Regions from separate parts of the Bacillus sp. YH3-2-B2 genome, predicted to be linked through region 1. Evidence: predicted binding sites of a transcription regulator. Region 1 holds the regulator's gene; each other region holds the start of a gene.

Region 1 (10,982 bases):
GGGTGTAAAAAGTGTTGATATGTCAAGTCAGCAGCATTTTTTACATTTATTGCATTTTCTTTTATAAACAACGATGTAATCATAATCAAGATGCTTTTTATCTTGTTTCTTCTTTTGTTTAGGCTGCTTTGGCTGGTGATCATAATGTCCGTTCATACCCATATCCATACCCATATCCATACTCATATTCCTCCTTTTTTCATCTGACGGTAGTATTCTATGACAGAAAGCATGGATGGCTTGGACAAATGAAACGGTATGCTGAAAAAGAGGCATCTCATTCGGTATAAAAAACAGGATCATACCCGCCCGATAGAAAAGAGAGGAGATGATCCTGATATTGAGACCCTATTTGATAACCGCAATTGCAATGCCGTACCCTTTTTCAGCACTGTATAAGGCCGTCAGTTTCAATACCTTCCAGCCTTCCGCGGCTTTAGTCCCGATTCCGTTATGAGCCGTGATATAATCTCCCGGGCTGACCGTACTGTCGACCCGTACGTAATGCCGGCCGTTGAGTCCGACAATATGCCATTCGTCTCTGGCCGCGCGTGCTTCATAGTCAGCTTCAAGAGCCGGACTGCAGTCCGGGTTTTGTTTCGGTACGCGTACCGTTTCTCCTGTTTCTTCGTCAGTCACATTTTCGTATATGAAACCGCCGAACTCATTTGTCAAAAAGCGGCTTTGCCATCCGAAGCTTGCGGCTCCTGAGATAAAAGCGGCTGTTTCTGAAATGACGCCGAGCATATAATCTCCGACGTGAGCCGGTTCAATTTTTTCGCCTTTCACTGTGACGATCGTCCCGGCGGGAATCGTCTGGCCGGTTACACTTTCAAAATATTCTCCGTACCCTGACAGGGAAGAGGTGACAGCTCCGGCGAACGTACCGTGGCCGCCCGCTGAATCCAGTTTCCATTTGATGGACTGATGCCCTCCGGCAACCGTGTATGGTTCTTCCAATGTAATGCTTTCTGATGACAGAATCGTTCTGGAGACTTTGCCGCCTGTAATATGGACATTGTTTGAAGCGGCGATAAATGCCCTTGAACCTTCAGAACTTGAACCTCCGGAAGAGCTGATGATCGCATTTCTGTCACCCCTGGCCGTAATATCGCCTGTTCCCGCAATAACGGCGCTTGTCGGGTTGAATGCAAAACCGGAGCTGGTCGCGAGCTGTGCGCCTCCCTTTAAATTGACAGGGATCTGCTCATAAGTCTGTCCTTTTATAGATGCGGCCGCGCTGTAACCTTCCGCTTGCACCCCGAGAATGACAGCCTGACTGTTAGGGGACGTAATTCCGACGGAACCGCCGTCTCCGATCATTGTACCGTTCATAATATTTACGTTATATTGGCCTCCGCCGATTGAGATGCCTTTAGGAGAAGACTTGTATATATCAAAATTTAAAATTTTAACATAATCGGTTTTATTAGATCCGCCGGATATATTGATGTCAACCCCGGCTTGTGTAAAGCCGCGTATTTTAATGCCGTTGATCGTAATATTTTGACTGCGGTATTGAAGAGCCACGACTGGATTCCCGCCATAGTCGTATGAGGGATCACCAATAGCTGTGAATCCGTTTACATTAACGTTTTTATAGGCAGAGATGACCAGCGCCCTCGGGGTCACACCGTCATAGAGAGCATTGAATACCGGTTCAATCGCGGTGCAATCGGTTAAAGTAACATCATAAGCCGTCGTGCTTTCGGGATCTGAGGCCTGATGATGGCCGATATGACGAATATCAAATGAACGTACATCACGATACGAAACATGACCGATAATATGAACATTTTGAGAAGCCGGCCACAGGCTGTGCGCCTTTACCTCAATCCCGCGGATATTTCCGCTCGTATAGTTATTTAAAAGCCACACATGTTTAGAGCCGTCGTCAATTTCAATGCCGTTCGAGTTTGCGCTGCCCTCAGCATGCTCTGTGCCGCGGGGGTTTCCGGAATGGCAGTTGGAAATGAAAATATATTCGCTGTAATGGGTGGTAATGCCGTCGTCTCCGGCGCCGTATGCCACACAGTTATCAATCCATATATAACGGCAGCCGTCTTTCGTCCATTCTGTTTCAGGCAAATGATCGTAAGTCGGAGATGTAATATCTATACCATGCAGACCCGCGTTAACCGTTTCAACATTCTTAATCCAGCCGTATTGCACATTAGCAAACGTTAAACAGCTGGAAAACTGTCCTCCGGGGTTCCTGACTCCGCATTGACGATCAGGATTCCAGTCTAAAGTCATGTTCTGGACAAAAATATTACGGTTTCCATTTTCGTAATCATCGTTAGTAACGACCCATTCGTATGCGGGAGTGTCCTCATGAAGCTTAAGCACGGTAATCCCTTGTCCCTCACCGGAAATGGTAGTCCAGGAGGGGAGTTTTATCCCTTGAACCAAAAATTCTCCTGCGGGAACATTTACTTTGACCCGGCCGTTCCCGATCGCTCTCCGAAAGGCTTCCGTATTGTCCCGGCCGTCAGGGACCGCTCCGTAATCCTCCACATTCACTTCCCGGGTGATTTTATTCATAAGCATTTCGTATTCTGTATCAAGCCGTTCTTTTAAAAGTGAGGTGACCATTCCTTCCGCCGTCACCCGGGCATCTGCGACCTCAAGATTATCATCCGTTGCGGAATGCTTAATAAAATTCTGCATCCTTGCTTTGAGATGCTCCAATTCAGAGGGATGTGCAGGGCGAGACTGCAATGGGGCGTTTAAAGACGGATCAGGAAAGTTTTTAAATTGAACCATTCTAAAGACACCTCTTTCTTTTGATATAAGCGCCTGAGGAAAGGGACAGAAAAGAATCGCGCGCCCTTTAAGCGCTTATTCTTCAAATTCTTTATTCAGAACGAAATTCCTTTTGAAACCAAGGTGAAATTTAAAAAAAGCTCTGTTGAAAGAAGGATATAAAGCTTTACATTATTGCAATTGAAACTGTCATGTGAAAATGGAGGAAAAAACTGATAGGAGGGGTCCTCATTTTAGGTTTATTCTCATTGTCTTCGCCGTGCTTCCTCTTCGGCTGCATATACACCAAAATCAACATTCTTATCAGTTAAATGGTATAATGGGGCACGGATTGGTCATCAATACGACTGAAATAGGGAAGCAAAAGGAGCAGCGAACATGACTTTACAAATCAAAATTAAATATTCAGATGATACGCAAACGAGAATCAGTAAAATTGAACAGGGCGATTGGATTGACCTGCGGGCAGCTGAAGATATAACATTCAAAAAAGGTGAATTCAAACTTATCCCGCTTGGAGTTGCGATGGAACTGCCGGAAGGATACGAGGCGCATGTCGTTCCGCGTTCAAGTACATATAAGCATTTCGGTATCATTCAGACAAATTCAATGGGAGTCATTGATGAATCATATAAAGGCGACAATGACTTCTGGTTTTTTCCTGCATTCGCTCTTCGGGATACCGACATTTCCAAGGGGGAGCGGATCTGCCAATTCAGAATCATGAAGAAAATGCCTGAAGTGGAGCTGATCGAAGTAGACAAACTCGGAAACAATGACCGGGGCGGACTGGGATCAACAGGCACGAAATAAAACGAAAAAAAAGACTGCTTAACAGCAGTCTTTTTTTATGGAAACAACAGTTACATTCAATTTGTTTCGGGGATTCTTAAATTGGGAAATCAAACAAAACTAAGGAGAAGGGTTTCATTTTTATCATTTAAGCTTTCCGTCTCTTTGAACAGAAAGACTTTCTTAGGTTAAAGGATAGAGGTTGTTTTGATGTTTTTATTCTTCAAGATGAACGGAGGTTTTGTCCAACGTATATAATATTGTGACAAAAGTGTAAACAAAAGAAAGGATGATGTTATGGAAAAAAGGGTTAGAAGAGTAGACCGTAAAGCAGCTGGCAAAGAGGCAGAGCAGAAGAAACCGTCCAAAGTCACCCTGTTCTGCCGTTCGCTTCAAAGGCTGAAGCATTTGTATTGTAACATAAACATACAAATGCCATCAATAACCAAAAAAGGAATTTTAGTTTTAATTTTACCGTTTTTGCTTCTGCCGTTCTTTCGGGCTGATGCCGCTTCAGATATTTACGGCAGTTTCGAGGAATTAAAGCTGAATGAAGATCCTTCCGATTTTTCCATTTCAACGCGGGAGCATGACCCTTCTGTCCTCATATTAGCTATACACGGCGGAGGCATAGAGCCGGGGACCAGTGAGTTAGCCAGAGAAATTGCCGAAAACCGGAGTTTATATTTATTTGAAGGGTTAAAATCAGCCGGTAATGCGGCTCTGCATTTGACAAGTTCGCATTTCGATGAACCTAAGGCCGTGCAAATGGTGAAAGAGCACTCTAATGTCATTTCATTGCACGGTTACGGCAGTGATGATAAAAAGATAAAAATCGGCGGTACAGACAGAGAACGAGCCGAACTTTTGACCGATGTGCTGAAACGGCACGGGTATCCTGCCGTTCTTCTTGGTATAAATGATAAATATGCAGGCGTCAGTCCGAACAACCTTGCCAATCAATCTTCATCCGGATTGAGTATCCAAATCGAAATGAGCACCGGCTTCAGAACATCACTATTTGACACTTTTACGCTGAAAAGCAGAGCATCCACACAAAATAAGACCTTTTATCAATTCACAAAAACGATTTCTGATTTTATCAGTGACAATTATTAATAAGCACGCCTATTTTGTCGGCGGGGCTTTTTCTTTTGAAATTTATGAAACTTTAAGTTCTTAAGATCGTATACATAATTGACAGGATGAAAGAAAAGAGGTGGGCAAATGAAAGTGATGATCGGGTCTATCATTCTTCTTGTCATCATCGGATTCGGTTTATGGCTGATGCTTAGTCCAATCTTTAAACAAGTGGGAAGCGGAGCCAAAAAATTAAAAAAGTCATGGGAGGAAGAAGATCAGCATGAGCGAAAATAAGCGCGGAAACACAAAAAAAATTCTCGGCGGTGTGATTATAGGTGCAGCCCTTTTAATTGCGGGCGTCACAGCGTCACTATTCATTGAAAAAATACCGAACGGTTATGTCGGGGTTGTATACTCACCGAATGGCGGGGTAAAATCCGACACATTGGACCAAGGCTGGCACTTAGTCGGATTATTTAATAAAGTAACGGAATACCCGGTGCGTATGCAGACAGTGAATAATGAAAATATAAAAGTGGCAACCTCTGACGGTAAAAATATTGAAATGGATATCGCTTACAACTATGTCGTGCAGCCTGATAAAGTAGTCGATCTGTTTAACAAATTCGGGGCGGTAGATGTGGAAACGATCGAAAATACATATTTAAAAACAAGGCTGTGGGATGCGGCGCGAAAATCAATCAGCAAATACTCGGTTATTGACACATACGGGCAAAAATCTGCAGAAGCCGCTGCCGATGTTCAAAAGAGATTTGCTGATGATATGAAGAGTCTTGGATTTTTAATTGATGATCTGACGCTTGGCGTACCAAAGCCGGATAAAGCCACACAGGAAGCCATCGATGCAAGGGTGAAGTCTTCACAGGAACTTGAACGGACACAAACTGAAATTAAAATAGCCGAAGCCGAAGCGAAAAAGAAAAAAATTGAAGCGGAAGGGATCGCTGACTATAACGAAATCATAAAGAAATCAATGTCCGATGAAATGATCAAATATAAATGGATTGAAAAATGGGACGGAAAAACGCCGAAAGCGACAGGCACAGACTCACTGCTGCAGCTGCCGCTGGACGATCAGAAGCAAAAGTAAATAGAGAAGGAGGCGATTGCCTCCTTTTTATGTTTTTTCCTGAGGGTCTTTTTCCGGCACTAATTCTTCAGACGCCTCGGTTTGATAGCTCCATAGCGTGCTATCCGTCTCTGTTGTGTCCTGGTAATCTTCGGGGAGTACATATTGCTGCAAATACCGGTGAAAAAATGCCTCAAAAACAGAAATGCAAAGTGCAGAGATAACCGATGCCGCGGCAGGAGAGACATTAAACCCGCCAATGTTCATCAGGAATATCCATAATATAATGAATGAAATTCCGAAATCAGCTGCAACGGCTGTGAAATTGCTTGTTCTCGGCAGAATCATGCAATCACCCGCAAAATAAGTGATTAAACTTAAGATCACTGTAATAAACAGAACGTTTAAAAAGGTTACTTGGTACATAAGATCCAGAACAATGTACAGTAAAGCAAGTGTGAGCGCCGTTTTAGAAGCGAAAGCAATTACGTGTTTCATTTGAACCACCTTCGTTATTTCGTTTAGTCTTCATTGTAAGCAATCCGCAAATTTTTAAACTGGTATATAGTGGTTATAAAGTAAAATGTGAATAGACATCACAGGATTCACAAGTTAAAATATGTAAAAAGGGGGATGCAAATGAAAAAATATTGGATATGTATTGCTGTTTTTTTATTATGTTTTAGCGGAATACACTCAGCTAAAGCGGCTACCACTGAATTCGGATCAAAAACAAGCTTCACTTTGGAGGGAAACGCAAAAGAGTTTCATATTGAAAATCCGGGGACTGTAGCTGCCGACGATTATTTTTTAGGCTATAAGTTCACCATAATGAACAACTCTTCGTGCGGTTTAAGCATGAAACTCCAGCGGATGGCGCTGAACGGAAATTTTTATACATTAAGTTCTAAAAACTACAGCGGCAGCTGGCTAAACCTCAGTGCCCAGGATAAAAAATCAATTGATCCGTATCACAAATACAGGATTCTGGTTGAAAGTTCTTCAAACGTCTGTGGTCCCGTCTATATTAAAGGGTTTTACGGTGTAGAATATTATCATTTTGATTGAAAATAGATACTCGCTAAAGGCAGCGGGTTTTTTTATATTTATATTTAACTTATTGCACTATGTACTAAATATTCATAGTTGAATTTTTGACGTACCTGCCCAAAGAAAAGATAAAAAATCAAATTCATCACGCACAAATATATAAAAAGTTGAAAAATGGATGAAAAGTTTCTTGAGGGAAACATTATTAGTTGACTTCAAAAGTGTGATGTCGGATAATAAGAATGTAAGTTTTTCCTCCTTAGCAGATTCGTTTCTTAAGCCAGGGCGAATCTGCTTTTTTTATGCAAAAAAACCCCTCTGTAAGGGGTTTTTTACGATAAATGAAGTTTAATAGAATTAATGGACGGCTCTGAATACGCCGATCACTTTTCCCAAAATGCTTACGTTTTGCAGGATAATCGGCTCCATCGTCGGATTTTCCGGCTGCAGCCGAACATAATTGTCTTCTTTATAGAAGCGCTTAACCGTCGCTTCATCATCTTCGGTCATAGCTACGACGATTTCTCCGTTATTGGCCGTGTTCTGCTGTTTGACAATGACGTAATCTTTGTCAAAAATGCCGGCGTCAATCATACTTTCTCCCATGATTTCTAACATAAAGACATGTTCGCCCGGAGGAACCATCCGGTCAGGAAGCGGAAAATACTCGTCGATATTTTCAACAGCCGTAATCGGAATACCCGCCGTCACTTTCCCGATGACCGGAACGTTTACGACCTGGCTTTTCGGAATATGGACTTCTTCTTCATCCAATACCTCAATCGCCCTCGGTTTAGTAGGGTCCCGTCTGATCAGGCCTTTTGTCTCCAGCCGCGCCAAATGGCCGTGCACGGTTGAACTGGAAGCCAGTCCTACTGCTTCTCCTATCTCTCTTACAGAAGGCGGATATCCTTTCGTTTTTACCTCTTCTTTAATAAAACGCAGGATATCAAGCTGCCTTTTTGATAGCTTCGTCATATTTCGCACCTCAAAACGTCGATTTTTAAGTAGATTATAGCATGATTTTCCTGACAGTACAAACATAGGTTCGAAAAAAACGATTGACAGAAACATTTGTTCGTATATACTGAAAGATATAAAAAGCGAACAAACATTCTTATCGGAGGTTATTTACATGGCGAAAGAATCTATCATATTTGTCGGGCTGTTTACTGCGATTTTAAGTGCCGCTATTTTACTTGTCTCATGTGCGGGAAATGATCAGTCCCTCAGCCAATATGTTAAAATAAAGGTTCAGGACGGCGATACACTCTGGTCACTTGCGGATCATGTAGCAGAAAAGAAACACATTAATAAAGAAGATTTCATTGAGTGGGTGACGGAGAATAATCATCTCCAAACTGCTGATATAAAGCCCGGAGACGAACTTATTCTTCCGGTTAAGAAGAAGCATCCGGCCGTATATCAGCTGGCCATTGTCAATTAGAGAGGAAAGAGAGAAATGAAGGCGCTCATTTATGCCCGCGTAAGCACAAACAAAGAACAGCAGCAAACGTCATTAAAAAGACAGGAAGAAGAGCTCAGTGAGATCGCTGCTGCAAACGGCATGGAAGTCGTGAAAGTCATTTCTGAGAAAGCCAGCGGTTATGAAATGGATCGCGACGGAGTATTTGAAATGCTTGATGAAATTAAAAAATCACATATTGACGCGATATTGGTGCAGGACGAAACGAGATTGGGAAGAGGAAACGCCAAGATTGCGCTTTTGCATTGTATTTACAGGGAGAACGTAAAGATATATACGACGGCTCATAAAGGTGAACTGGAGCTTTCCGAAGCTGATTCGATGGTACTTGAAATCGTCAGTATTGTTGAGGAATATCAAAGGAAAATTCACAATATGAAAATCCGGCGGGGAATGAAAAGAGCCGTGAAAAACGGCTACAAACCTGAACGGAATCTGAAAAACAGACATGAAAACAGCGGAAAAGAAAAAAAAGAGGTTCCGGTTTCGGAAATTATCAGGCTGAGAGCCAACAAGCTTACCTTTGCAGAAATCGCAGCGACCCTAAGAGGATTCGGCTATGACGTGTCCAAAGCCACGGTTCACCGGCGGTTTCAGGAATATACCGCAGACACAGAAGGCAGCTGACGCGCATCAGTTGTAAAAAAGACTGCGTTTTAGTAGTATATAATCAACACGCACCAAAGGAGCTTATTATGATTTCTAAAGAAAAAATCGCAAGAATTAACGAATTGGCTCAAAAAGCTAAATCAAACACGATAACGGATGAGGAAAAAGCTGAACAGCAAAAGCTTCGCCAGGAGTATTTGAAAGGATTCCGCTCCTCAATGAAAAATACGTTAAAGAGCGTAAAAGTGATTGATCCGGAAGGCAACGATGTCACCCCTGAAAAATTAAAAAGAGAACAACAGAAAAATAATCTTCACTAAACAGAAAGAATACGGCAATACGTATTCTTTTTTCGTATATACTAATATCAGGATGTGCTTTACGACAATTTTCAACAAGTTTATCTCAAATTTAAGCTGAAAGAGTTGAGAAAAAGTCAGCATCGCTTTATGATGAAAAGGTACAACAATAAGGAAGGGGATTATAATGGATACAATTGAAAAGAAATCAGTTGCCACCATTCGTACACTATCTATAGACGCAATTGAAAAAGCGAATTCCGGACACCCGGGCATGCCGATGGGAGCCGCTCCGATGGCATACACGCTGTGGACGAAATTTATGAATGTAAATCCGCAGAATCCGGGCTGGTTTAACCGCGACCGCTTTGTTTTATCAGCAGGCCACGGTTCAATGCTTTTATACAGCATGCTGCATTTAAGCGGATATGACCTCAGCATTGAAGACTTGAAACAGTTCCGTCAATGGGGAAGCAAAACACCGGGACATCCGGAGTTCGGGCATACAGCCGGAGTAGACGCAACGACCGGGCCGCTTGGACAGGGTATTGCAATGGCAGTGGGAATGGCAATTGCAGAACGCCATCTGGCTGAGACATATAACCGTGATTCATTCAACGTAGTTGATCATTATACATACAGTATTTGCGGAGACGGCGATTTAATGGAAGGCATTTCTTCCGAAGCCGCTTCTCTTGCAGGCCATCTTGAATTAGGCCGCCTGATCGTATTATACGATTCTAATGACATTTCCTTAGACGGCGATTTAGACCGCTCTTTCTCTGAAAATGTAAAGCAGCGTTTTGAAGCAATGAACTGGGAAGTTCTTTATGTTGAGGACGGAAACAACATCGCTGAATTGACGGCTGCCATTGAAAAAGCGCGCCAGAATGATAAAAAACCGACTTTGATTGAAGTGAAAACCACGATCGGTTTCGGTTCTCCAAACCGCGCGGGCACATCCGGCGTCCACGGTGCTCCGTTAGGACTAGAAGAGAGCAAGCTGACAAAAGAAGCGTATGCTTGGACGTTTGAAGAAGATTTTTATGTTCCGGAAGAAGTATACGGGCATTTCAATCAAGCTGTAAAAGAAGCCGGCTCGAAAAAAGAACAGGAATGGAATGAACTGTTCGCGGCTTATAAAGAAAAATATCCTGAACTTGCTGAACAGCTGTCACTCGGCATAAAAGGCGAGCTTCCTAAAGACTGGGATCAGGAAGTTCCCGTTTATGAAAAAGGCAGCAGCCTTGCTTCCCGCGCATCTTCAGGTGAGGTGCTGAACGGGATCGCCAAGAAAATTCCTTTCTTTGTCGGGGGATCTGCTGACCTTGCGGGTTCAAATAAAACGACAATCAAAAATGGAGGAGACTTCACGGCCAAAGACTACGCCGGGAAAAACTTCTGGTTCGGTGTCCGTGAATTTGCGATGGGCGCTGCATTAAACGGAATGGCGCTTCACGGCGGCCTCCGCGTATTTGGCGGCACATTCTTTGTATTCTCTGATTATTTAAGACCTGCCATTCGTCTGGCATCATTGATGGGACTCCCTGTCACTTATGTATTCACGCATGACAGTATTGCCGTAGGAGAAGACGGGCCGACTCACGAACCGATTGAGCAGCTTGCTTCTTTACGCGCACTTCCTAACCTATCTGTGATCAGACCTGCTGACGGAAATGAAACCGCAGCTGCATGGAAGGTTGCCGTTCAAAGCCAAGATCATCCGACAGCTCTTGTATTGACACGCCAAAACCTGCCGACGATTGATCAGCAGGCTGAAGAAGCGTATGCGGGCGTGGAAAAAGGG
Region 2 (10,982 bases), on a different contig from region 1:
ATGTTCTGGTTTTTTATCATCATAAGTCTCGCATGCGGATATTTGCGGATCAAACGTGAACGCCATACGTTTCATACAAAAATCGCGGATATGTATGACGAGCTTATCTTTACATACATAAAAGGACTTATACCGGGTATTCTTCTCTCCATATTATTTTTTGGACTGGGAATTTCGATTCCATTCGGTCTTCTCGGCATAATCGCGGCCGTGACGGCTTTGGCTTCGCTGACGTTCCGTATGAATTGGCTGTCCTCAGCTTATATTGTCAGCGCCGGCATGTTCATTGCGTTTATCCTTCAGTATACCCACACAGTGCCGTTTGCGGATCGGTTTCCGCAGGCATTCGGTGTGAATTGGGCGTCGGCGGCCGTGTTTATGGGCCTTTTGATTATCACGGAGGGAGCGGCTGCCTGCCGTTCAGCGCATCTGAAAACATCTCCGGCGCTTGTCGTCAGCAGCAGAGGCCTGCCCATCGGCCGACAATTGGCGAATCGCGCATGGCTGCTTCCGCTTTTCTTATTGGTGCCGGGCAGCGGGCTTGAGTCCCACCTTTCTTGGTGGCCTGTCTTTACCGTGCCGGGCGGCTCTTTCCATTTGATCTGGATTCCTTATATCGCCGGCTTCGGACAGCGTGTGCAGGGGTCACTTCCGGAAGTCAGCATAAGGATAACGGCGAAACGTGTCATGATTCTCGGGGTTATCGTGACCGCATTCGGGGCAGCTGCCCTTTGGTGGACTCCGCTTGCCGGAGCTGCCGCTTGTATTGCGGTGCTCGGACGCCTGTTTTTATCATTGAGACAGCGGCTGAACGATAACGCGGCTCCGTTTTATTTCTCTAAGCGGGATCAGGGCTTAATGGTGCTCGGCATCATTCCGAATACACCCGCGGACGATCTTGAGCTGAAGATTGGTGAGATTATTACGAAAGTAAACGGCATCCCCGTGAAGCATGTATCGGATTTTTATGAAGCACTTCAAAAGAACCGCGCATTTGTAAAAATGGAGATCATCGGCCTGAATGGTGAAATCCGGTTTGATCAGCGCGCGTCCTATGAAGGCGAACATCATGAATTAGGTATTTTATTCGTGCAGGATGAACACGAGCACGAAGAAATGACAGCATTATAAAAGAGCCCGGTGCCGCTAACAACACGGCGGCCGGGCTTTTTTTACGGCCGGATTACGATGTCAGCCGGATACAATACTGAGGTAATGGTGCCGACGACGGTATCGGATGCCGTGTCGATGATGGAAATCAGATTGCTGAAAAAATTCGTGACGAAGATACGTGTTCCGTCAGCTGCCGGTTTGGCGCTGAACGGATACAGACCGACCGGAATAACCGCGGTGATCGTGTTTGCAGCTGTATCCAGCACAGATACGGTGCTGCTGCTCGAATTTAAAATATACACTTTCGCCCCGTCAGGCGTTACCGTGACACCGAGCGGATTCAGCTCCGAATTGACGGTATCAATGATCGTGTTTGTACCGGTATCAATGATGGCGAGATTGTTGCTGTTAAGGTTTGTCATATAAGCCTTGCTTCCGTCTGGCGAAAAGACGGCATCTGAAGGGGAGCTGTACGGCATAATAATGGTTGCCGCCACTGTATTGTCTGACGTGCGGATGATTGAAACGGTGTTTGTATTGGTATTCAGCACATAGACAAGCTGTCCGTTCGGCGATACGGCGATGCCTGTCGGCAGAAGGCCGACGGGGATGACTGAGGTGACGGTATTGGTTTGTGTGCTGATCACATATACATTGCTGCTTTGCTGGTTGGTGACGTATATAAAGTTTCCGTTTGGCGAAGCGGCGATTTTATAAGGAGACGCGCCTGCCGGGATTCTCCCGACCTCGCTATTTGTCTCGGTTGAGAGAACGGATACGCTGTTTTCTCCCGAATTACAGACGTACAGAAATCTGCCGTCAGGCGTTATCGTGATGCCCAGCGGTGCTGCTCCCACCGGAATGACACTTGAAACCGTGCCGGTCATTTTATTGATGACGCCGACATGGTTGCTTAAATAGTTGGTCACATACGCAAAAGCTGCCGGGTTCACAGTAAGATCCGCGGAAGCCGGCAGAAGCGAACCGATGATCAGCACCGTATTCTCTGCAGAAAAGGTATACGTGCCTGGCGCCGGGAGTGTTTTGTTTTTCAGCACAAGCGTGAACTGGGCAAGTCCGAGAAGATCAAGCGTCAATGGCAAAGTGACTTTTCTGCCGCCTTCTGATAGTTGTGAAGAAGTTAAGTTATTGTTGTTGAGGGTGTCATTCGTTGTCGCGGTAAACCCTTCAGGCAGACGGAATACGACTCCGCCTAACGAAAGCACGGAATTCGGCGAATAGGTAAGAACGAGATCTGACGCTGTTCCTTCTATGCTGTTTTGAACGGCCGTGATCGTAAGAGACGGTGCCAGCGGGCGAATTTGATCTGGATTCTCAGCCATTTACATTCCCCTTTTCTCTTTTAAATAAAAAGAATCTCATAGAGCAAAACCGCATTGCGATACTCTATGCATCGGGGGAGTGCGGTGACACTTTGAGAGAGAAAATGAAGAAGGAAAACTAGAAAAGGTTCCGGAAAGCAGATGCTTACGGAACCTTTTTCGTTATGCCGAATGGCTTTTTTTCGTCTGAACGGTTTCCCCGGACTTAATTCCAAGCGATACGAACAAGCCGATCACAGAAACTCCGATCAATATGATAAACAGAATATGAAACCCGGAGATTAAACCGATCAGTGCTGAAGAAATAATGCTTCCGAAATAACGGAAGGTGGAGAAAATCCCGGATGCGATGCCGGACATGCCCGGTTCTACCGTCGCAAGAGAAGATACCTGCATGCTCGTCAGCCCCGCACCTGACGCGATGCCTCCTACAATAAGCGATGCCATAAGAAACGGAACGGAATGGGAATAAACCAAAAGCAAAAATAAGAGATTGGCTACGGCCATCAGCCCGAAGGACAGAAAAATCATTCTTCGCGCGCCCCATTTCTGATGCAGCTGAGCTCCGCCCCAGTTGCTGGCGGACATGAAAACAGAAAAGACTGACAGCGCCATGCCGCTGTGCGACGTGTTCATGCTGAAGTGGCCGGTCATAAAGAGCGGCATAATCAATAAAACGGCGTACATCATTAAATTGCTTAACAGAACCGACAGATTGGCGCTCGTAAAGGTCGTGTTTTTAAATAGATCAAAATCAATAATCGGATGTTTCGTGCGAAGCTCCCGCCTGAAAAATAGCGGAACAAATACGAGAATGAGCAGCGCGTACACCCAATAGCCCAAAGAGCTTTCATTTTTCGTCAGAAGAATAATAGATACAATGCTTCCGGCAAGCAAAACGGACCCGATGATATCAAGCGGTGCGTCAGACGTTTCTTCTTTATATTTAGGAAACATCATTAATGCCGTCACGAGTGCGATCGCAAGAAACGGAATGTTGACCCAAAAGATCGAATGCCAGCTGAAGCTCTCAATTAATAGAGAGCCGATAAACGGACCGAGAGCCGCGCCCAGCCCGGCGCCGAGGCCGAAAAAGCCGAATACTTTCGGAAGCCGTTTTTCAGACACGACATGGCGGATGATGGCGATGCTGTTTGGCGTAAGCAAAGCGCCGCCGGCAGCCTGAAGCGCCCGGAAGAAAATCAATAAGAAAAGACTTGGCGAGAGGGCGCACCCCAATGATGCGATGAGAAAAAGGCCGACGCCCCATAAATACATTTTTTTGTTTCCGTACATATCACCGAGTTTGCCGGCAATGGGCTGTGTCACGGCCATCACGATTAAGTACACGGTCACTACCCATGTGATGCTGGCAATTGATTCGCTGAATGAGCGGGAAATGGATGAAAGGGCGACTGCGATCATCGTAGAATTGATGGGAACGAGTATGGCTCCCAGCAAAAGCGAAACGATCAGCGCCCATTCTTTCTTTGAACCCATCCTTCATCCTCCTTGGAGCCGGAAAGTGACCGGCCGGTAATGCCTTTCATGAAAATCTCAGTGCTGTGTTTCAGCATCGTTTCCTCAGAGAGAGTAATGACTCTTTTCCCCAGCTGCAGCCGGTGTATAAAATAACCGAAAATCATCGTCATAAAGACGTCTGCATTAGCTTCTTCGCTGCCGGGGCTTATCATATTTTTCTTTGTCAGCTCCTTAAAGTAAACGATTAAATGCTTTTTCACGGATTGCGGATATACGACAATATCCTGCAGGACGTCTTCGAATAGTTCCGGTTCGCGCAGGCAGATGCGGAATACTTCTTTTTTTTGTTCCAATTGCTGCAGAAGGGTCGTGGCGAAATGAAGAAGATCCTCATACAGATCGCCTTCCGCCTTGGTGATCATGCTTTCCGGAACCGGCGTCTGCTGTTCAATCATGGCTTTCATTAATCCTTGTTTGTTTTTAAAATTACGGAAAATCGTTGCTTCGCTTACTTTTGCTTTTTCTGCGATTTCCTTTGTTGTCGCTGCGCGGTATCCTTTTTGGATGATCAGATTCATCGCGGCGTCAATAATTCTCTTGTTCGTCGTTCTCAACATGTTTCACCTCGCGTAAATACTGGCAGGACAAGTATACACCCGCCCTGCCCGTCAATAAAGAGGGAAACCTAGCATGAAGCGCGTTTGACAATCGTAATCTTGCCGTTTGTCCCGTCTACCGTGACGATATCTCCGTCGTTGAGCCTGTCAGTCGCGGCACGTGTGCCGAGAACGGCCGGGAGCCCGTATTCTCTCGCGATGATCGCCGCATGTGACAGGATGCCGCCCGTGTCCGTAATGACGGCCTTTGCATCTTGGAACAGACTGGTCCACAGCGGTGTCGTCATTTTGCAGACAAGCACGTCTCCTGTTGAAAAACGGGAAAATTCACTTGCGTCACGAATGACTTTCACCGGTCCGCTTGCGATTCCGCTTGACGCTGCAAGTCCGTAAATTTGATGTTCAGTGTTTTTTTCATCTTCTGTGATGGAGCCGGTAATCTGTTCAGCCGTTTTCAGCTGTTCCGAAGTCGGAGTCCCGAGATAAGCGGGGGCTTCAAGCAATTGATATTGCTGGAAGAGCTGTTTTCGTTCAGCGGCTTTTTCCTGCATCGGAACCGGCGACGCCAGCGCTTTCTCGACTTCATCGCTGTATAAGTACCACATATCCTCCCGATCATCGATTACGCCTTGTTTTTGAAGCAGCTCGCCGATTTTCAGAAGGCAAAGGCGCGCTTTGGCGTCCAGCATCGCATCAATATAAAAATGGTGATCATCTTTGATGACGGATGAAGACAATGTCCACTGATAATAGCGGTCAAACGTCTCCCGGAAGCCGTCATCTTCAATTCTATCCATAAAGTCGGCGTAGAGCTGTTTTCGTTTTTCTATCGTTTTATGAAACTCACTGTCAAAATCGTATCCGTTCCGGACATAGTTCTGAATGTTGGCCAAAGCGAAATAAGGGTTTTCCGCCCAAGTTTGTTCAATGAGATCATGACTTTTCACGGATCTCCAGCCGTATTCCTGTAAAAATTCGCCGACTTGTTCGAGAAAGCGTTTTCCCTCATTTGATTGCAGAAGCGTCTGATGCAGCTCATCGGCATGAGAAACCGTAAAGACGCGCCGCAGTTCAGGGCTGTCTTTTACTTGTCCGGAAAGCAGCCAGAGCTGTCTGTCGGTCTCCAATGACTTATTCATGACGCCGGCCAGCATTTCATACAGAAGGGAGGTGTTTTCTTTCTCAACCTGTCCGTACATAGATTCCAGTATCATGTTTAACGCAACCTGCGGAAAGACAATATTGAAATGTTCTTCGTATCCTTTTAAATAGAAGTCTTGCAGGTTTCGGAACGCATCAAGAGCAGTCTCCGGTGTATGGTCTGTATGCGCCAGTTCGTCCAGCTTTTGATAAAAAGGCAGAAAGGTTTCCTGAATAATATCATACATGCGGTCAGCCAAGACGGGGAAAAGCGCTTCTAACTGTTCTGCGGGCAGCTTGTCGTCCGTCTTATGCTGTCTGGAAAAAACATGGCCCTGATGAAGTTTGACACGCTCAATCTCGATGCCCATCACAGGGAAGGCCTTCGTGCTCTCTTTGAGGCCGTATTCCAAAGCCGGCACAATGAGTGAAGCGAATAACGGGCTGACGGGACCTTCTATATTGGCCTCCATATTGAGCCAAAAATCTTTCTGATCCCGGGGCGTCATGATAAATTCCCGTTCTTCGTCTGCCGCTTTCTGATCCTGCGCGATCGTTGTAATCGGTCTGGTCTGAAGCAGATACAGCTTATTTTCGGCAAATCCGAATTCGAGATCCACGGGATAACCGTACAGTTCCTCCGTCTTTATTGTCAGCATGGCAAGCTCTTTGACGCTCTCGTCATCAAGGCAGAAGCGGCTTCTCATGTCAGCGGACGTCTCTTTTTCCGTCACGCCTTCGTCTTTAGAGACGATATACATTTCTTTTAAGCCGATTTCTTTCTCAATCTGAAATGTGTCTTTATTGACGATAAATGTGTCGGGTGTCACGCTGCCGGAGACGATTGCTTCTCCGAGGCCGTAGCTCGCGCTGATCATCAGTTCTCCGTCATCATGTGTGACGGGGTTGCGGCTGAAAATAACCCCTGAAACCTCGGAATTGATCAGACCTTGCACGACAACGCCCATTAACGGTTCTGCGGTGTCATTGTTCATTTTCTCTTTATAACCGCTGACCCGCGCCGAGAAGAAGGAAGCCCAGCACTCTTTCACTTTTCCGAGAAACTCTTCTTCTGTTTTGATATTTAAATAGGTTTCGTACTGGCCCGCGAAAGAAGCGCCTTCAAGATCTTCGGACGCGGAGGAGGAACGTACGGCGACAGAGGCGTATGATTCTCTCAATTCATAAAACGACGCTGTCAGTTCCTCCCGAAGCTCTTTTGAAAACGTGCCGTTCATAATGGCGCGCTCCAGCTGTTCCTGATCTGCTTGAAGCCCGTTGTCTTCCATAAAACGTGTCAGGGCATTCGTCTGAATGATGAAACCGCCGGGAACGGGCAGCCCGTTTTTCGTCAGTTTAATCAGGTTCATTCCTTTTGCTCCTGCAGAGCGGCTCGATTCTTCCGCTTTTTGAAATCGCACTGAATACATGCGGTATGACCCCCTTTTTTCTTCATCCAAGAAAATGATAGTAAACACTATCATTACATTGTAAAGAGGGAGGAAGAAACTGTCAAAGATACAAAGACCTAAACCTTCTCATCCTTTCGGCTGAAGAAAGGTAGTTCGATTCATCTGGTTAATGGTTCAATGGATTTATATTCACATTTTTTTTGACAGATGATTGAAGACTGCTGAAAAAGGGTATTGTGATAGCAGGGGAACGATTGTCCGATTCTTCATTTTTTACTATAATCAGATGAGATGAAGAATTCCCGAGGAGGGTTTTTGTGATTACAAAAGCCGTTTTTGCATTATGTTTCCCTTTTATGCTGGTCGTCCTTTTTACGCGCGTCACGTTTAACCACTATGTGGCGATCGCTCTCACAGCCGCACTGCTTTTCGCATCCTATTTAAAGGGTTACACCGAAACGTATTTTATCGTTGGATTGGATGTCGTATCGCTGGTGGCCGGAGGGCTGTACATGGCCAAAAAAGAAGCAGACAAAAAGAAAGACAATGCCTGACATGGTGAATATGAAATAGAATGCCTGCTTTTACGCCATAAAAGCAGGTTTTTTATACAAAAATTAACTTGGTAAAAATAAACCATCGAACTTTAGTTCGTATTTTTAGTGATTTTGCCCGTCATTGTGTTACTATATCAATAGGAAGATTTCGTAAAGAAACGGAGGCTTTTTTGTGAAAGATCGTTTTGAGTTAGTCTCGAAATATCAGCCCCAGGGAGATCAGCCGCAAGCGATTGAGAAGCTTGTCAAAGGCATACAGGAAGGCAGAAAACACCAGACTCTCCTGGGTGCGACAGGGACGGGCAAAACCTTTACCGTGTCCAATCTGATTAAAGAAGTGAATAAACCGACACTGGTCATTGCCCATAACAAAACCCTTGCCGGACAGCTGTACAGCGAGTTCAAGGAATTTTTTCCGAACAACGCTGTCGAGTATTTTGTCAGCTACTATGATTATTATCAGCCGGAGGCGTACGTGCCTCAAACGGATACTTTTATAGAGAAAGACGCAAGCATTAATGATGAAATTGATAAACTGAGACACTCCGCGACATCCTCTCTGTTTGAACGGAGAGATGTCATCATTATCGCGAGTGTGTCATGCATATACGGCCTCGGTTCGCCTGAAGAATACCGGGAAATGGTCGTGTCGCTCAGACCGGAAATGGAGATTGAGCGGAACGAGCTGCTGAGAAAGCTTGTGGATATCCAGTATGCCCGCAATGATATCGACTTTCAGCGCGGGACGTTCCGCGTGCGCGGAGACGTTGTGGAAATCTTTCCGGCTTCCCGTGACGAACATTGTATCAGAGTGGAATTTTTCGGAGACGAAATTGAGCGGATCAGGGAGGTCGACGCTTTGACCGGAGAAATTCTCGGCGACCGTGACCATGTCGCGATTTTCCCGGCTTCCCACTTCGTCACCCGGGCGGAAAAGATGGAAAAAGCGATTCTGAATATTGAACAGGAGCTTGAGGAGCGCTTGAAAGTGATGCACGAAAACGGCAAGCTCCTTGAAGCGCAGCGGCTTGAGCAGCGGACGAGGTATGATCTTGAAATGATGCGGGAAATGGGTTTTTGCTCAGGGATCGAGAACTATTCAAGACATTTGACGCTCCGTCCGCCGGGCTCTACGCCGTATACGCTGCTTGATTATTTTCCGGACGATTTTATGATTGTCGTTGATGAATCACATGTGACGATTCCGCAGGTGCGCGGCATGTTCAACGGTGACCAGGCGAGAAAACAGGTGCTTGTCGATCACGGGTTCCGCCTCCCGTCAGCGCTTGACAACCGTCCGCTCCGATTCGAGGAATTTGAAAAGCATATGCACAATATCGTGTACGTGTCGGCGACTCCGGGACCGTATGAAATTGAGCATACGCCGGAAATGATCGAGCAGATCATCAGACCGACGGGACTCCTCGATCCCCTCATTGACGTCCGTCCGATCGAAGGACAGATTGATGATTTGATCGGCGAGATTCAGGCGAGGATTGAACGGAATGAACGCGTTCTCGTGACGACTTTAACGAAAAAAATGTCAGAGGATCTGACCGATTATCTCAAGGAAATCGGCATCAAGGTCAATTATCTGCATTCCGAGATTAAGACGCTTGAACGGATTGAAATCATCCGTGACCTCCGCCTCGGAAAACATGATGTGTTAATCGGCATCAACCTGCTGAGGGAAGGGCTTGATATTCCGGAAGTATCACTTGTCGCCATTCTCGATGCGGATAAAGAAGGCTTCCTCCGTTCTGAACGTTCGCTGATTCAGACGATCGGACGGGCGGCACGAAACGCGGAAGGCCGCGTCATCATGTATGCCGATAAAATCACGAATTCGATGGAGATCGCAATTAATGAAACGAAGCGCCGACGGGAACAGCAGGAGCGCTTTAACGAAATTCACGGCATTACGCCGCAAACGATCAATAAGGAAATCCGCGATGTGATCCGCGCGACGCAAGCCGCTGAGGATAAAGAAGAATATAAAACAAAAGCCGCGCCTAAACTGGCGAAGATGACGAAGAAAGAACGCCAGAAAGTCGTTGAGCAAATGGAGCACGAAATGAAAGAAGCGGCCAGAGCGCTTGATTTCGAGCGGGCGGCAGAGCTTCGTGATTTACTGTTAGAGCTTAAAGCGGAAGGATGATGAACACATGGCAATTGACCGGATCGAGGTGAAAGGCGCAAGGGCGCACAATTTAAAAAACATTGATGTAACGATTCCCCGGGATCAGCTCGTCGTCGTGACGGGGCTGTCCGGATCGGGAAAATCATCCCTTGCCTTTGACACCATTTACGCGGAAGGACAGAGGCGGTATGTTGAATCGCTTTCTGCCTATGCGCGCCAATTTTTAGGGCAGATGGATAAGCCGGACGTTGATGCGATCGAAGGGCTTTCTCCGGCGATCAGCATTGATCAGAAAACGACGAGCCGCAATCCGCGGTCAACCGTCGGAACAGTAACGGAGATTTATGATTATCTCCGGCTCTTATACGCGAGAGTCGGGAAGCCGCACTGCCCGGAGCACGGCATTGAAATTACGTCGCAAACGATCGAACAGATGGTTGACCGGATTCTTGAATATCCGGAGCGGACGAAGCTTCAAGTGCTTGCGCCGATCATCTCAGGCAGAAAAGGCGCCCATGTCAAAGTGCTTGACCAAATCAGAAAGCAAGGTTACGTAAGGGTGCGGATTGACGGAGAAATGGCCGAGCTTTCCGACGATATTGAACTTGAAAAAAACAAAAAGCATTCCATTGAAGTGGTCATTGACCGGATTGTCGTCAAGGAAGGGGTTGCCGCCCGGCTTTCCGACTCACTGGAAACCGCGCTCCGCTTAGGGGAAGGCCGTGTCATGATAGATGTCATCGGTCAGGAAGAGCTGATGTTCAGCGAGCATCACGCCTGTCCGCTGTGCGGTTTTTCTATCGGGGAGCTTGAACCCCGGCTGTTTTCGTTTAACAGCCCGTTCGGTGCCTGCCCGACTTGTGACGGTCTCGGTTTGAAGCTGGAAGTGGACCCTGAGCTTGTCATTCCCAATCCTGAACTGTCATTAAAGGAACACGCCATCGCGCCGTGGACGCCGATCAGTTCACAATATTATCCGCAGCTGCTTCAGGCGGTCTGCCGCCATTACGGCATTGATATGGAGACTCCGGTCAAAGACCTGCCGAAGCATCAGCTTGATAAAGTGCTGTACGGCAGCGGCAATGAACGGATCTACTTTAAATACGAGAATGATTTCGGACAAGTGCGCGAAAATGAAATTGAATTTGAAGGTGTGCTGCGCAATATTGAGAGACGGT
Region 3 (10,982 bases), 630 kb from region 1:
CAGACCTATATAGCGTTCATACTGCAATCGGTTATCAAATCGGAATACCGGTAGTCCGCAAGCGGTAAAAGATATCGAACCTCCTGCTTTTCCTAAACATCTCTGGTCAGCCGGATTGCTGCTGAAACGGATGATTATCGCCTGCATCTCTCACCCTCCTGATCAATTTCTTATCGTATTTTGATACATTTTGTATCCCTATGATGTTGATTATATACGATACATTTCGTATCATCAAGACCTTTTTGATACTTTTTTTATCATCTCTTTCTTTTGATACATTTTGTATCTATAATCATAAGTAACTTAGGGTGTTGAAAAAAGAGAGGTCATTTCGGATGATAGGCGGAAGATTAAAGAGTCTCAGAGGTAAGAAAACGCAGGAAGAAGTCGCAAATCATATCGGTGTCTCGCGCGCCAGATATTCTCATTATGAAAACGGCCGATCTGAACCCGATTACGACACGCTGCAAAAGCTTGCGGATTATTTCAAAGTGTCGACTGATTATTTGTTAACCGGAAAAGAACCTTCAGATGAAGACATGTTTGCCGATCCCGACCTGCAGATCGCATATCGGGACATGCAGGACTTTTCCCCGGAAAGCAAGCAGCAGGCCATTGAATTCATTAATTATTTAAAAGAAAAAGAGAAAAACCGCAGGCCGAAACATAAATAATCCGCTCTTTTCCTTTAAACTGCTTAACGTTCAGCCGATATAAAAGCTGAATGTTTATTTTTAAAAGAAAAGGGAATTGATTCAAAGTCCGATCAGGGCTTTTCTTTCTCGCTTAAAAAAGAACATATGTTCGAAAGGGTGTATTCAATTGGGCGATTTTTTAACACATCTTGAGGAATACGTCAAAAACTTATATTGCCGCATGGGAATGACCGCCCCTCTCCATATTGATATGCAGATGATTGCCAAGGAGCTTGACATTTGGATTCATTTTGAAGATACGCACAGTATGATGCTGAAGCGGGACGGTATGTACAGCATCGTCCTGAATCAAAAAAAGTCACCCGAAGAGCAATGGCAGGATTTTGCGCACGAACTGTGCCATGTGCTGAAGCATACCGGGAACCATTTTCATATGAACAAGCTGTTCAGGGAACTGCAGGAATTTCAGGCCAACCATTTTATGTACCACTTCTGTGTACCGACCTTTATGCTGTTAAACATGGAGCTTCCCCAGCGGAGGAGCCACGCCGTTATTTTAATCGCAGCCGCTTTCCGGGTGACGGCATCATTTGCGGAAAAAAGGCTCGAGCTGTTTGAACGGCGTAAAGCAGGTATTCAATTTCAGAAGCGGCTCGCTTGTCTGTTATCCGACAAGCGGCCGAATGTGTATTATGGAAGCGGACAGACACACTTGCATGCCGCTGAAGAAAAAACGCCGTATTTTATTGAAAATTAGCGATTCTCCGCCGGCTTAAAACGCAGCCGGCAGAATGTCATCATTTTGACATCGGAGGAAAGGTTTTTGCATCATGACGCTGTAATCACCGTGCTGCCCGCCAAGCACTTCATGCGCCGCCTAGCTCCAGTGAATGTAAGAACGGGCCCCTGTTCATTTATCATAAAAACCGGCCTTCACGGTTTCTACATACCGAAAAAACAGATCGGTTGGCGTATATTTTTCTCCCCGGCAGCCAAAATTGCTGAACAGCGCGTGTCTCTGCGCCGTGCTCACTTCCAATTGCAGTCCCATTTTCCTTTTTGTCCGATTGACAATGTTGCCGGGATTTACACCTGCCAGCCGATCATTCTTCTCTGTCAGCTCGGCATCAAATCCCGCTTCACGCAGCAGATCACAAATCAGTCTTGCTTTTTCCAGATCCGCGCCCCCGACGAGTGTATTTGCCTTTTTCAGATCATGATACCCGTGAAAAGCCAATGCGTAATGATGGGCGGTCACTTTTTCTAAAGCCAGAGGCTCGTCAAAGCGTGTGCTTGTCAAGTGGAGAGAACGGTTATCGCACCGCTTCGTCCCTTCAAATAAATAAATTGAGCTTTGGTCAGAAAATGCCTGCACCAGCTCACTGACACCCGGCTCAATCCTGCCGCCGTGGGGAGCGAGGACGATACATTTACTTCCCTCTTTTTCTTCATAAATAATTCTGTATTCCGATTCAGCAGCGGAAAGAGCTGCGAAATTGTCATATCTATCTTTCATGTGTAACATGCTCTCCTTTTCCAGTCAGCACCAGTTTACTCTACTCATCTGGGAATGGAAACCTTTTTATAGTATGATTTGATAGAATACGTATCAAGGGGGAGATATTATGGGGTTCATCAATGGATTGCTGGGCAATGCGTCGACAATATCGACGGCTGAAGCAAAAGCAGAACTGGCCCGTATTTTGCTGGAAGGTGAGAATGTCAACGCCGCATTTAAGCTTGTCCGAGATATCATTGTCTTTACGGATAAGCGTCTTATTCTTGTTGATAAACAGGGACTCACGGGGAAGAAAACGGAGATTCAATCCATTCCGTACAAGAGCATTTCCAGATTCAGCGTAGAAACCGCCGGCCGCTTTGACCTTGATTCAGAGCTGAAAATTTGGATTTCAGGCGCGGAACTTCCCGCTGTCTCAAAGCAGTTTAAAAAAGATGAAAGCATTTATGATATTCAAAAGGCCCTTGCCGCAGTTTGTATGTAAGAAGAAACGGAAGCCCGGGGAGCTTCCGTTTTATTGATTACAGTTTTTCTTCAATTTTCGCCTTCGTTTTCGGGCCGTAAATTCCGTCTGCCGTTAATCCGCTGACGGATTGAAAACGTTTTACGGCATTTGCCGTTTTCGGGCCGTAAACGCCGTCCGCCCCATGATTTTTTGCTCCTTTATCGGGATAAAAATAAAGAGCGGATAAAGCGTTTTGCACTTGTTTTACGTTTGTCCCTTTCGTCAGCGGTTTCGTCACTTTGATCACACCGGATGGAAGCGGATAGGAAGACACAGCCTGACTTTTTGAAGAAGAACCCGTCTGAGCGAGCTTGATCACTTGTCCGACTGTAATGTGATTCGGATCGGTGATATGGTTGATGCTTTGCAGCGATTTTACGCTGACACCGTGCGATGCGGCGATTTCCGATAAGGTGTCGCCTTTTTTCACATGGTATTCAGACGCAGAAGAAGAAATAGAGGCTTTTTTCGCCGGCATACTTCCGCTTAATTTCTTTTCAATCTTTGCCTTCACTTCATCCCAGCGGCCTTCAGACAAAATGCGGTGCGGGCAGTACTTTCCGTTCCAGTCCTGATGCTTTCTGATTCTGTCAATCCCCCAGCCCCGTTCTTTCAAAAGCTGCGCCGCAAACGCAATCGCCAGTTCTTCTGCGGCTCTGTACCGTTCGCCGCCTGACTTGCTGTAACAGATTTCTATAGCAATCGACTTTCGGTTTCCGGTGCCGTTCGTGCCGTCTCCCGAATGCCAGGCATTCCGGTCCAACGGAATTCCCTGGATCACTTCTTTGTCATCAACCGCAAAATGATAGCTCGTTGATTCGCTGTTTCCCGTCATATAGCTGATTTCATTAGCGGCGGATGCGTCGTTTGCCGTGTTATGAATGGTAATATACTCCGGCGTCATCGGATTCGGACATTTTAACGCATATTTATCAGCCGATACGAGCCGTTTTTTCACTTCAATCCCCACTCTTCATCTCTCCTTATGCCTTTTTCATCAATAGGTGGCATTCGTAGGACAGATAACTGAGTATATAGACCCTGCATTCGGATAAAAATGGAATGGATACGCATACAAAAAATAAGACCCTTCCAAAGAAGGGTCTTTATGTTATGTTTGGTTGCGCGCGGCAATATGGAATGTGCCGTCCGCTTGGTTTTCCAAATGGCTTTCATGGCCGATCACCTGTGTAAAGCTGAACCCGACAGCAACAAGCAGCAATCCTGACAATAGTTTAGATTTCATATAGACAATCTCCTCTCTGGATTTGTTTTTGGGCGTGCACCATTTTTTCATAAAACGTGAGCGCTTTTTCAGGCTGTCCGTGTTTCATGTAAAATTTGGCAGCGTCATGCGCCAATTCTTCCACATACGGATACAGCATGTGTTCTTCCAGAAAATCAAACGTGTGCCTGACGGATGCGTTATCCATTTCCTTGCCGTATAACGCATGCAAAAATTGGAACAGATTGACAAACAATTCATCATTGTATTCGCGGGCGATACTGAGCCCGAGGCGATATTGCTTCTCTGCTTCGGCTGTAGTGTTCTGTTTATAAAGAACCTGTGTTAATGAGTAAATAGAATGCGGAAGATTATCGAACTTTTCTGACCTGCAAATGGAAACGGATGTCTCAAAATATTCGGCTGCTTTAGAGAGGTCTCCCATTTTTTCGTAACAGTTTCCGAGATTATATAAGGCTGAACTGATAAGACGGGGATTGCCTTCTTGTTTTGCAAGATCTAAAGCAAGTTCTAAGTGGGGCAATGCTCTTTCTGGATACTGCATGTCATCATAATTCCCTGCAATAACGAATTCACATTGGATTCTGCGGACGTTGTACGTCTCATACGATTGGTACGTTTCAAGGGCTTGAACGGCATAACTCATGGAGACGTAGGTTTGTTTCAGGTTGTAAAAAATCTCGGCCATTTTAAAAGCAAACTCAGCTTTCTCGATGTCATCAGAAACGAGTGCAAGGTTTTTTTCAGCCCGTTTGTAATACATCATGGCGTTTAGGAACATTTTCTGTTTAAATTCGTACATTCCTCGAAAAAAATTAAAGTAGTAATCAAGCAGTCCTGTCAGTTTATACTGGTTGCCTTCAATGTCTTCCAATAATTCTGAAAACTCAGGCTGAGAAGGGTCCTCCTTTAAGGGCTTGATGTAATCCAGCATGACGCGGTGTCTGAATTCCATTAATGAATAATACAGCAGCAGATCCTGATCTTCTTCCATATCCTCAATCTCTCTCTCTACTTCACGTTTGACGCGCTCCGCCTCAAAGACGTGAAACTGCCGGATATGGGTATACCATTCATTAATTTTGAGCCCGACAAAAGAGGACGGAATAGTCTGCTTCATCCTCAATAAATCCCCCCTTTTGGAATGACCGAGATATGTCATATTTTATCATAATTGCTAGAAAAAGAAGAACGCAAAAAGACCGCAATTGTCGAATTTCGGATATCCGCAACGATTTATCTTCATCACAAGCTTATTGCTTGTTTCTTCCGTGCCGTTGATATAGCATATCCTTGCAGCTTTTATTCTGTATTAAATGGGGGTTTTCACATGACAGCACAAAATCAATTGGTCAGCCACTTTCTGTCACATCGAAACGTGACGATTGAGCTGGCAGAAAAAATCAGCCGCGAGCATTACGACTACAAGCCGGCGGAGACATCAATGTCCGCTCAGGAACTTGTAAAACACATCGTTTATTCTTTTCTTATGTTTGCAAACGTCATTAACGACGGAAACGGATCAGCTATCCAGAACAAACCGAAAGAAGAAGCGGAAACAGACCTCGTCAAACTGGCTGAAGCATGTACTGAAAAAACGACAAACATCCTGTCACAGCTGACTGAAGAGCAGCTGAACCGCGAAATTGACCTGACTGCCTCTTTCGGCAGAAAAATAACCGGCGCGGCTCTCCTTCAGCTTGCCATGGAGCATGAAATTCATCATAAAGGCAATCTTTTCGTGTATGTCAGAGAAATGGGCCACACGGAACTTCCGTTTTATCAGCAAAAATCATAATCCGGCCATCATCCGCCGATCTGCGAAATAACAGCAGGCAGGCGGATTTTTTTGTTCTGTATAAAATTTTCCGAAAATTTAATTGATTACCGCCTCTTAATCATATATAATCTGATAAAAATAGTAGGATTATTCAGGAGGCACACAGATGACTGTAAGCATTGTGTTTATGGGTTTCTTTGTCGGAACGCTGGTCGGATTGACGGGTGTGGGAGGAGCGGCGCTTTTGACTCCTTTACTGATCGTTTTAGGGATCAACCCCTCAATCGCCGTCGGCACTGACCTTTTATATAATTCCATCACCAAACTGTTCGGTGTCGTTTCTCATTGGAAACAGCGCACCGTTCAATTTAAACTTGTCGGCTACTTGGCGCTCGGGAGCATTCCCAGCGCAACAGCCGCCATCGGTATTCTTCACTTGTTTCCCGCTTTTCACCAGCATCAGGAGCAGATTATCAAACAGGCGCTCGGCTACGTGCTGACCCTTGTCGCTATTTCCATTATCGCCCGCCTTTTTTTCGATAAAAAACTGCGGCCGAACCGCTGGCAGCAAAAAACACTTGAAGAAAAGCGGACACTCATGATACTGATCGGCGTCATTTTCGGCTTCATCGTCGGCCTGACATCTATTGGGTCCGGCTCATTATTTGCGATCGCCATGTTATACCTGTTCAGAATGAAAACGGCAGAAGTGGTGGGAACGGATATCGCACATGCCTTTCTGCTCGTAACTGTTGCCGGTCTGTTAAACGCAAGCTTCGGAAGCGTCGATTACCTGCTTGTATTGAATCTGTTGATCGGCTCTGTGCCGGGTGTGCTTCTCGGCAGCTTCTTTTCGCCGAAATTCTCACCGCGCCCGCTGCAGTTTGTGATGGCGGCGATTATTTTAATCAGCGGGATAAAATTAATCTAAAAAAGGCGGTCTGTTGTCAGATCGCCTTTTCCCTTATAACGTCACACCGGACTTAAAGATTGCAAGCTCCCGAAAATCGTTTTTTTCGTTATTGACGAATTGTCCGCTTGCAACGTTAATAATGTATTGAATAAAATCTCTTACAATGTGATCTTCTGTTGTTTCGTCTTCCGCCAATCTCCCCGCGTTGTAATCAATCCAATGCGGTTTTGATTGAAATAAATCGGTATTTGTTGATACTTTCACAGTCGGGACAAATGTGCCGAACGGCGTGCCTCTTCCGGTTGTAAACAACACGATGTGACAGCCAGCCGCGGCGAGCGCTGAAGAAGCGATTAAATCATTGCCGGGCGCACTGAGCAGTGTCAATCCCTTTGTTTTCAGTGTTTCACCGTATGTCAGCACATCAGAAACCGGTGCAAGACCGGCTTTTTGGGTGCAGCCGAGCGACTTGTCTTCGAGCGTTGAAATGCCGCCTTCCTTATTCCCTGGTGACGGGTTTTCATAAATCGGCTGCTCGTGCTTCATAAAATATTGCTTGAAATCATTGATCAATCGGACTGTTTTATGAAACACTTCTTCACTCGCCGCACGCTGCATGAGAATCGTCTCAGCGCCGAACATCTCAGGCACCTCCGTTAAGACCGTGCTCCCTCCCTGTGCAATCAAGTAATCTGAAAATCTCCCTAATAAAGGGTTTGCGGTGATGCCGGAAAAACCGTCCGACCCGCCGCATTTCAATCCGATGCTCAATTCTGACAGCGGAATCTCCTCACGTTTATCTCCCTTTGCCGCAAGGTGTATCTCTTTAAGAAGCGCTGTCCCCGCTTCAATTTCATCTGTGACAGCCTGTGATTCGAGAAATTTCACCCGATCTCCGTTCACTTCAGAAAGCGTTTCCTTAATTGCCGCCAGCTCATTATTTTCACAGCCCAGCCCTAAAACCAGCACACCGCCCGCATTTGGATGGCGAATGGCGTTAATCAGTATTTGTTTCGTATTCTCATGATCATCGCCAAGCTGGGAGCAGCCGTATTGGTGTTTTAAAACCAGCACATTGTCAAAGGGGGCAATGTCTTTCGCCTCTTTTACGAAGCGCTGCAGGATTTTCTCAGCGACGCCGTTTACGCAGCCGACTGTAGGCACGATCCACAGTTCATTCCGGACGCCGGATGTACCGTTTTCTCTTTTGTAGCCTTGAAATGTCCGGTTCTCATTTGTAAAAGGATTGTCCTCGAAGCGCGGTGAATACGTGTATTCTTGCACATCGGATAAATTCGTTTGCAGATTATGGGTATGAATATGCTCGCCGGCCGAAATCCGCCTTATCGCACGCCCGATCGAAAAACCGTATTTAATGATGCTGCCGTTTTCTTCAATGGTTTGCAGCGCGATTTTATGCCCCCGCTTTACAAGGTCCTTCACTTCAATCGTCAGTCCGTCTGTATGCAGCCGCTCCCCTTTGTTAAAATGGCGCATAGCGAGAAGCACGTTATCGTTTTTATGGATTTTTATGACCTCTTTCATTTCACTTCCCCCTTATTGCCGCAGCATTCATGTAACGCATGCTTCATCCCCCGCTTATGAATGACAGAGAGAAAAAAAGCCGTTCGTTCAGTCAGCCCCGGAAGATGGTTCAGATTCTTTCCCCACAATCGCTCTTCTCCTAATATAGAAAATGCCGCTTGAAACATATCATCTTTGCAACGGGACCGCGCCATTTGAAAACGGTTCAGAACCTCCTCGCCATCTGCCGGTTTGTTCAGCCCGTTCCAGTATGAATAGATCATGGCGCTGAATGAAAATACCAGCCTCTCAGGAAGCCGGCCCTCCTGTTCGATATAAGCCTTCAGCGTCGGCAGGTTTCTTGTTTTGAATTTCGCGGCGGCGTTAAGGGTGATGCTTTGCAGATAATGTTGGATATAAGGGTTTTTAAACCGGTGTAACACATCTGCCGCATACTGGGTGACACCCTCCATTTGCAGCACGGGAAGGATTTCTTCATTGATCAGCTCTTCGATGAATCTGCCCGTCACCTCGTGCTCAGCCGCTTCCCGGACGGTTAGCAGTCCGTATAATAAAGCCACTGGCGCCAATGCCGTATGAGCGCCGTTTAAGATTCTCACCTTTTTTGTCCTGTAAGGCGTAAGGTCAGACGTGATCAGTGCGTTCAGCCCGGCATCAGCAAAAGGAAGCTCATTCTGAAGCTGTTCCGGCCCTTCTATCACCCACAAATAATAATGCTCACCGACCACAAGCAGACGGTCTTCGTATCCGAGAAAATCGGTAAGTTCTTCCGCGGTATCAACAGGAAATCCCGGAACAATCCGATCCACGAGGGTATTGCAGAAGATGTTCGCATCATGAATCCATTGAGTAAAATCAGGCTCCAGCTCCCACAGCCCGGCATATTGAAGCACGGCCGCCTTCAGTTTCCGTCCGTTTTCTTCGACCAGTTCACATGGAAGCACAATGCACCCTTTCTCGGCGTCACCCGCAAATGCCTTATAGCGGAAATAAAGGAACGCCGCTAATTTCCCGGGGAATGTTTTTTGAGGTCTATCCTCAAGCCGGTCGCCTTTCTCTAACGTAATTCCCGCTTCTGTCGTATTGGAAATGATAAAACGAAGCTCCTCTTGTGCTGCCAGCCGTTTAAAGGAATCATAGTCAGAAAAAAGATCAATGCCGCGGCTGATGGATTTGACGATCATGTGTTCTTCAGCCGGTTTTCCGTCCTTTATCCCCTGCAAAAAAAGCGTAAACAAACCGTCCTGTTCGTTTAAACGTTTGATTTTCTCAGAGCCTCTCGGCTGTACGGCGACAACGCTTCCGTTAAAATCCGTCAATTGATTCAATTGATCGATCTGCCAGTCAGCGAAGGCCCGCAAAAAGTTGCCTTCGCCGAACTGAAGGACTTTTTCAGGATATTGAATGTATTCAATGCACATCTTTTTATTCAGCTGCCGCAAGCTGTCCGCCTCCTTCTGCATTTATGCACACGTTAACATTTTCCCGTACGAAAACCCGGATATTCAGACGGGCTGTTATGTGAGTTTTTTAATTGAGTCTCTTATCATCACCTCGGTGTTTTCGTATATTTTTTCCGCCGCCGTATCCGGGTCGGTGATAAGCGCCAAAATCTTCTCTGCGCCGAGTATGCTGATTTTTTCAACCGGGCGTTTTACTGTCGAAAGCCTCGGTGTCATGTATTGAGAAATGCCGATGTCATCAAACCCGATAACGGATATATCTTCCGGAACGTTCAGGCCTTTGGCGAAAATGGTATTCATCGCCCCGATCGCCATATCATCGTTTGAACAAAAAACAGCCGTAGGCGGTGATTGAAGCGCCAAAAGTTTTTCCATCGCCTGACTGCCGCTTTCCATATCATAGCGGCCTTTTACACTGTATTCATGCTTAATCGGGATAGAATGATCAATTAAAGATGTCAAATAGCCTTCTTTCCGCTGCGAAGCTGACCTGAATCCTTCCTTTCCCTCAATGATCGCGATATCTCTGTGTCCGTTTGCGATCAGGCAGTCGACCGCCTGTCTGGAGCCTTCTTTATCGTTTGACAGGATATTCGTGATGCTCCGGTCATCAATGTCCCGGTTCAGCACGACGAGCGGGATGTTTTTCTCGCGGATATGATAAATAAATGAATTATCACTGTCGCTTTGGCTCATTAAAATGATTCCGTCATATCTCATGGGCGTAATGGTTTCAAAGCTTTTCAGATCGTCAATCGCGCGGACGAACAAATTGTATTCCTCACTGATTGTGCGGTTTACACCTTTGATGGTATCGGAAAAAAAGCTGTGTGAGGTTCCGTTGGTGATGCTTGTAAAAAACAGTCCGATCGTATGGGACTTTTGCATGGCAAGGCTTTTTGCATTTACATTCGGTGTGTAATTCAGCTGTGAAGCGAGCTCTAATATTTTCTGTTTTGTATGCTCTTTAATGTGGGGGCTGCCGTTAAGTGCCCGGGATACGGTTGTGTGGGATACGTTGGCGAGTTTTGCGATATCTTTTATGGTTACCATCGTTTTTCCTTTCTTTCTGTATGCTGGCATTTATTTCTATTGTACCATTAACGGACAGTCCATAAAATCACTAAAGTTGAGGTTTTGCATGATGTAAGTCCTGAACGAGCTCGGCATGCTGCCGGTCCGTCAGTTTATACATTAAACCGATAATCAGCATGGCGCACGCTAAAGCGAAAGCCGGGTACAGCAGCAGAAGCCCTTTAATCCCGATTAACGTGCCTTTTGTCTGAGATGCATTCGGGATATAGCCGATAACGCTCAGCCCGATGCCTGAAAGAAAACCTGATAAAGATTGG

Evidence for each region. The regulator LexA, encoded in region 1, represses DNA repair genes until DNA is damaged. The targets are predictions, from matches to a motif close to CGAACATATGTTCG.
Region 2: a site for LexA is predicted at 7,748-7,761, ahead of uvrB (excinuclease ABC subunit UvrB). Genes of this name have one in related genera too.
Region 3: a site for LexA is predicted at 797-810, ahead of ACWJJX_RS01860 (ImmA/IrrE family metallo-endopeptidase). Genes of this name have one in related genera too.

Annotation. Positions count from the first base shown of each region.
Region 1 covers NZ_JBSJQE010000001.1:955,002-965,983, forward strand. The annotation lists gene ACWJJX_RS04485 (hypothetical protein) at 28-180, opposite strand; gene ACWJJX_RS04490 (peptidase G2 autoproteolytic cleavage domain-containing protein) at 349-2,766, opposite strand; gene ACWJJX_RS04495 (dUTP diphosphatase) at 3,145-3,579, shown strand; gene ACWJJX_RS04500 (poly-gamma-glutamate hydrolase family protein) at 3,856-4,677, shown strand; gene ACWJJX_RS04505 (hypothetical protein) at 4,786-4,935, shown strand; gene ACWJJX_RS04510 (prohibitin family protein) at 4,922-5,752, shown strand; gene ACWJJX_RS04515 (YndM family protein) at 5,780-6,229, opposite strand; gene ACWJJX_RS04520 (hypothetical protein) at 6,371-6,799, shown strand; gene lexA (transcriptional repressor LexA) at 7,139-7,759, opposite strand; gene yneA (cell division suppressor protein YneA) at 7,917-8,228, shown strand; gene ACWJJX_RS04535 (YneB family resolvase-like protein) at 8,244-8,894, shown strand; gene ACWJJX_RS04540 (DUF896 domain-containing protein) at 8,963-9,196, shown strand; gene tkt (transketolase) at 9,363-10,982, shown strand, end outside.
Region 2 covers NZ_JBSJQE010000002.1:574,354-585,335, forward strand. The annotation lists gene ACWJJX_RS07860 (S1C family serine protease) at 1-1,131, shown strand, start outside; gene ACWJJX_RS07865 (BslA/BslB family hydrophobin) at 1,173-2,456, opposite strand; gene ACWJJX_RS07870 (MFS transporter) at 2,619-3,956, opposite strand; gene ACWJJX_RS07875 (TetR/AcrR family transcriptional regulator) at 3,929-4,552, opposite strand; gene ACWJJX_RS07880 (PEP/pyruvate-binding domain-containing protein) at 4,624-7,125, opposite strand; gene ACWJJX_RS07885 (CsbA family protein) at 7,425-7,661, shown strand; gene uvrB (excinuclease ABC subunit UvrB) at 7,837-9,822, shown strand; gene uvrA (excinuclease ABC subunit UvrA) at 9,830-10,982, shown strand, end outside.
Region 3 covers NZ_JBSJQE010000001.1:326,557-337,538, reverse strand. The annotation lists gene ACWJJX_RS01870 (hypothetical protein) at 1-147, opposite strand, end outside; gene xre (HTH-type transcriptional regulator Xre) at 339-677, shown strand; gene ACWJJX_RS01860 (ImmA/IrrE family metallo-endopeptidase) at 826-1,416, shown strand; gene ACWJJX_RS01855 (poly-gamma-glutamate hydrolase family protein) at 1,570-2,175, opposite strand; gene ACWJJX_RS01850 (PH domain-containing protein) at 2,285-2,662, shown strand; gene ACWJJX_RS01845 (N-acetylmuramoyl-L-alanine amidase) at 2,700-3,653, opposite strand; gene ACWJJX_RS01840 (PhrA family phosphatase inhibitor) at 3,795-3,929, opposite strand; gene ACWJJX_RS01835 (response regulator aspartate phosphatase) at 3,919-5,055, opposite strand; gene ACWJJX_RS01830 (DinB family protein) at 5,260-5,727, shown strand; gene ACWJJX_RS01825 (sulfite exporter TauE/SafE family protein) at 5,876-6,640, shown strand; gene ACWJJX_RS01820 (UxaA family hydrolase) at 6,674-8,167, opposite strand; gene ACWJJX_RS01815 (tagaturonate reductase) at 8,164-9,609, opposite strand; gene ACWJJX_RS01810 (LacI family DNA-binding transcriptional regulator) at 9,685-10,683, opposite strand; gene ACWJJX_RS01805 (MFS transporter) at 10,754-10,982, opposite strand, start outside.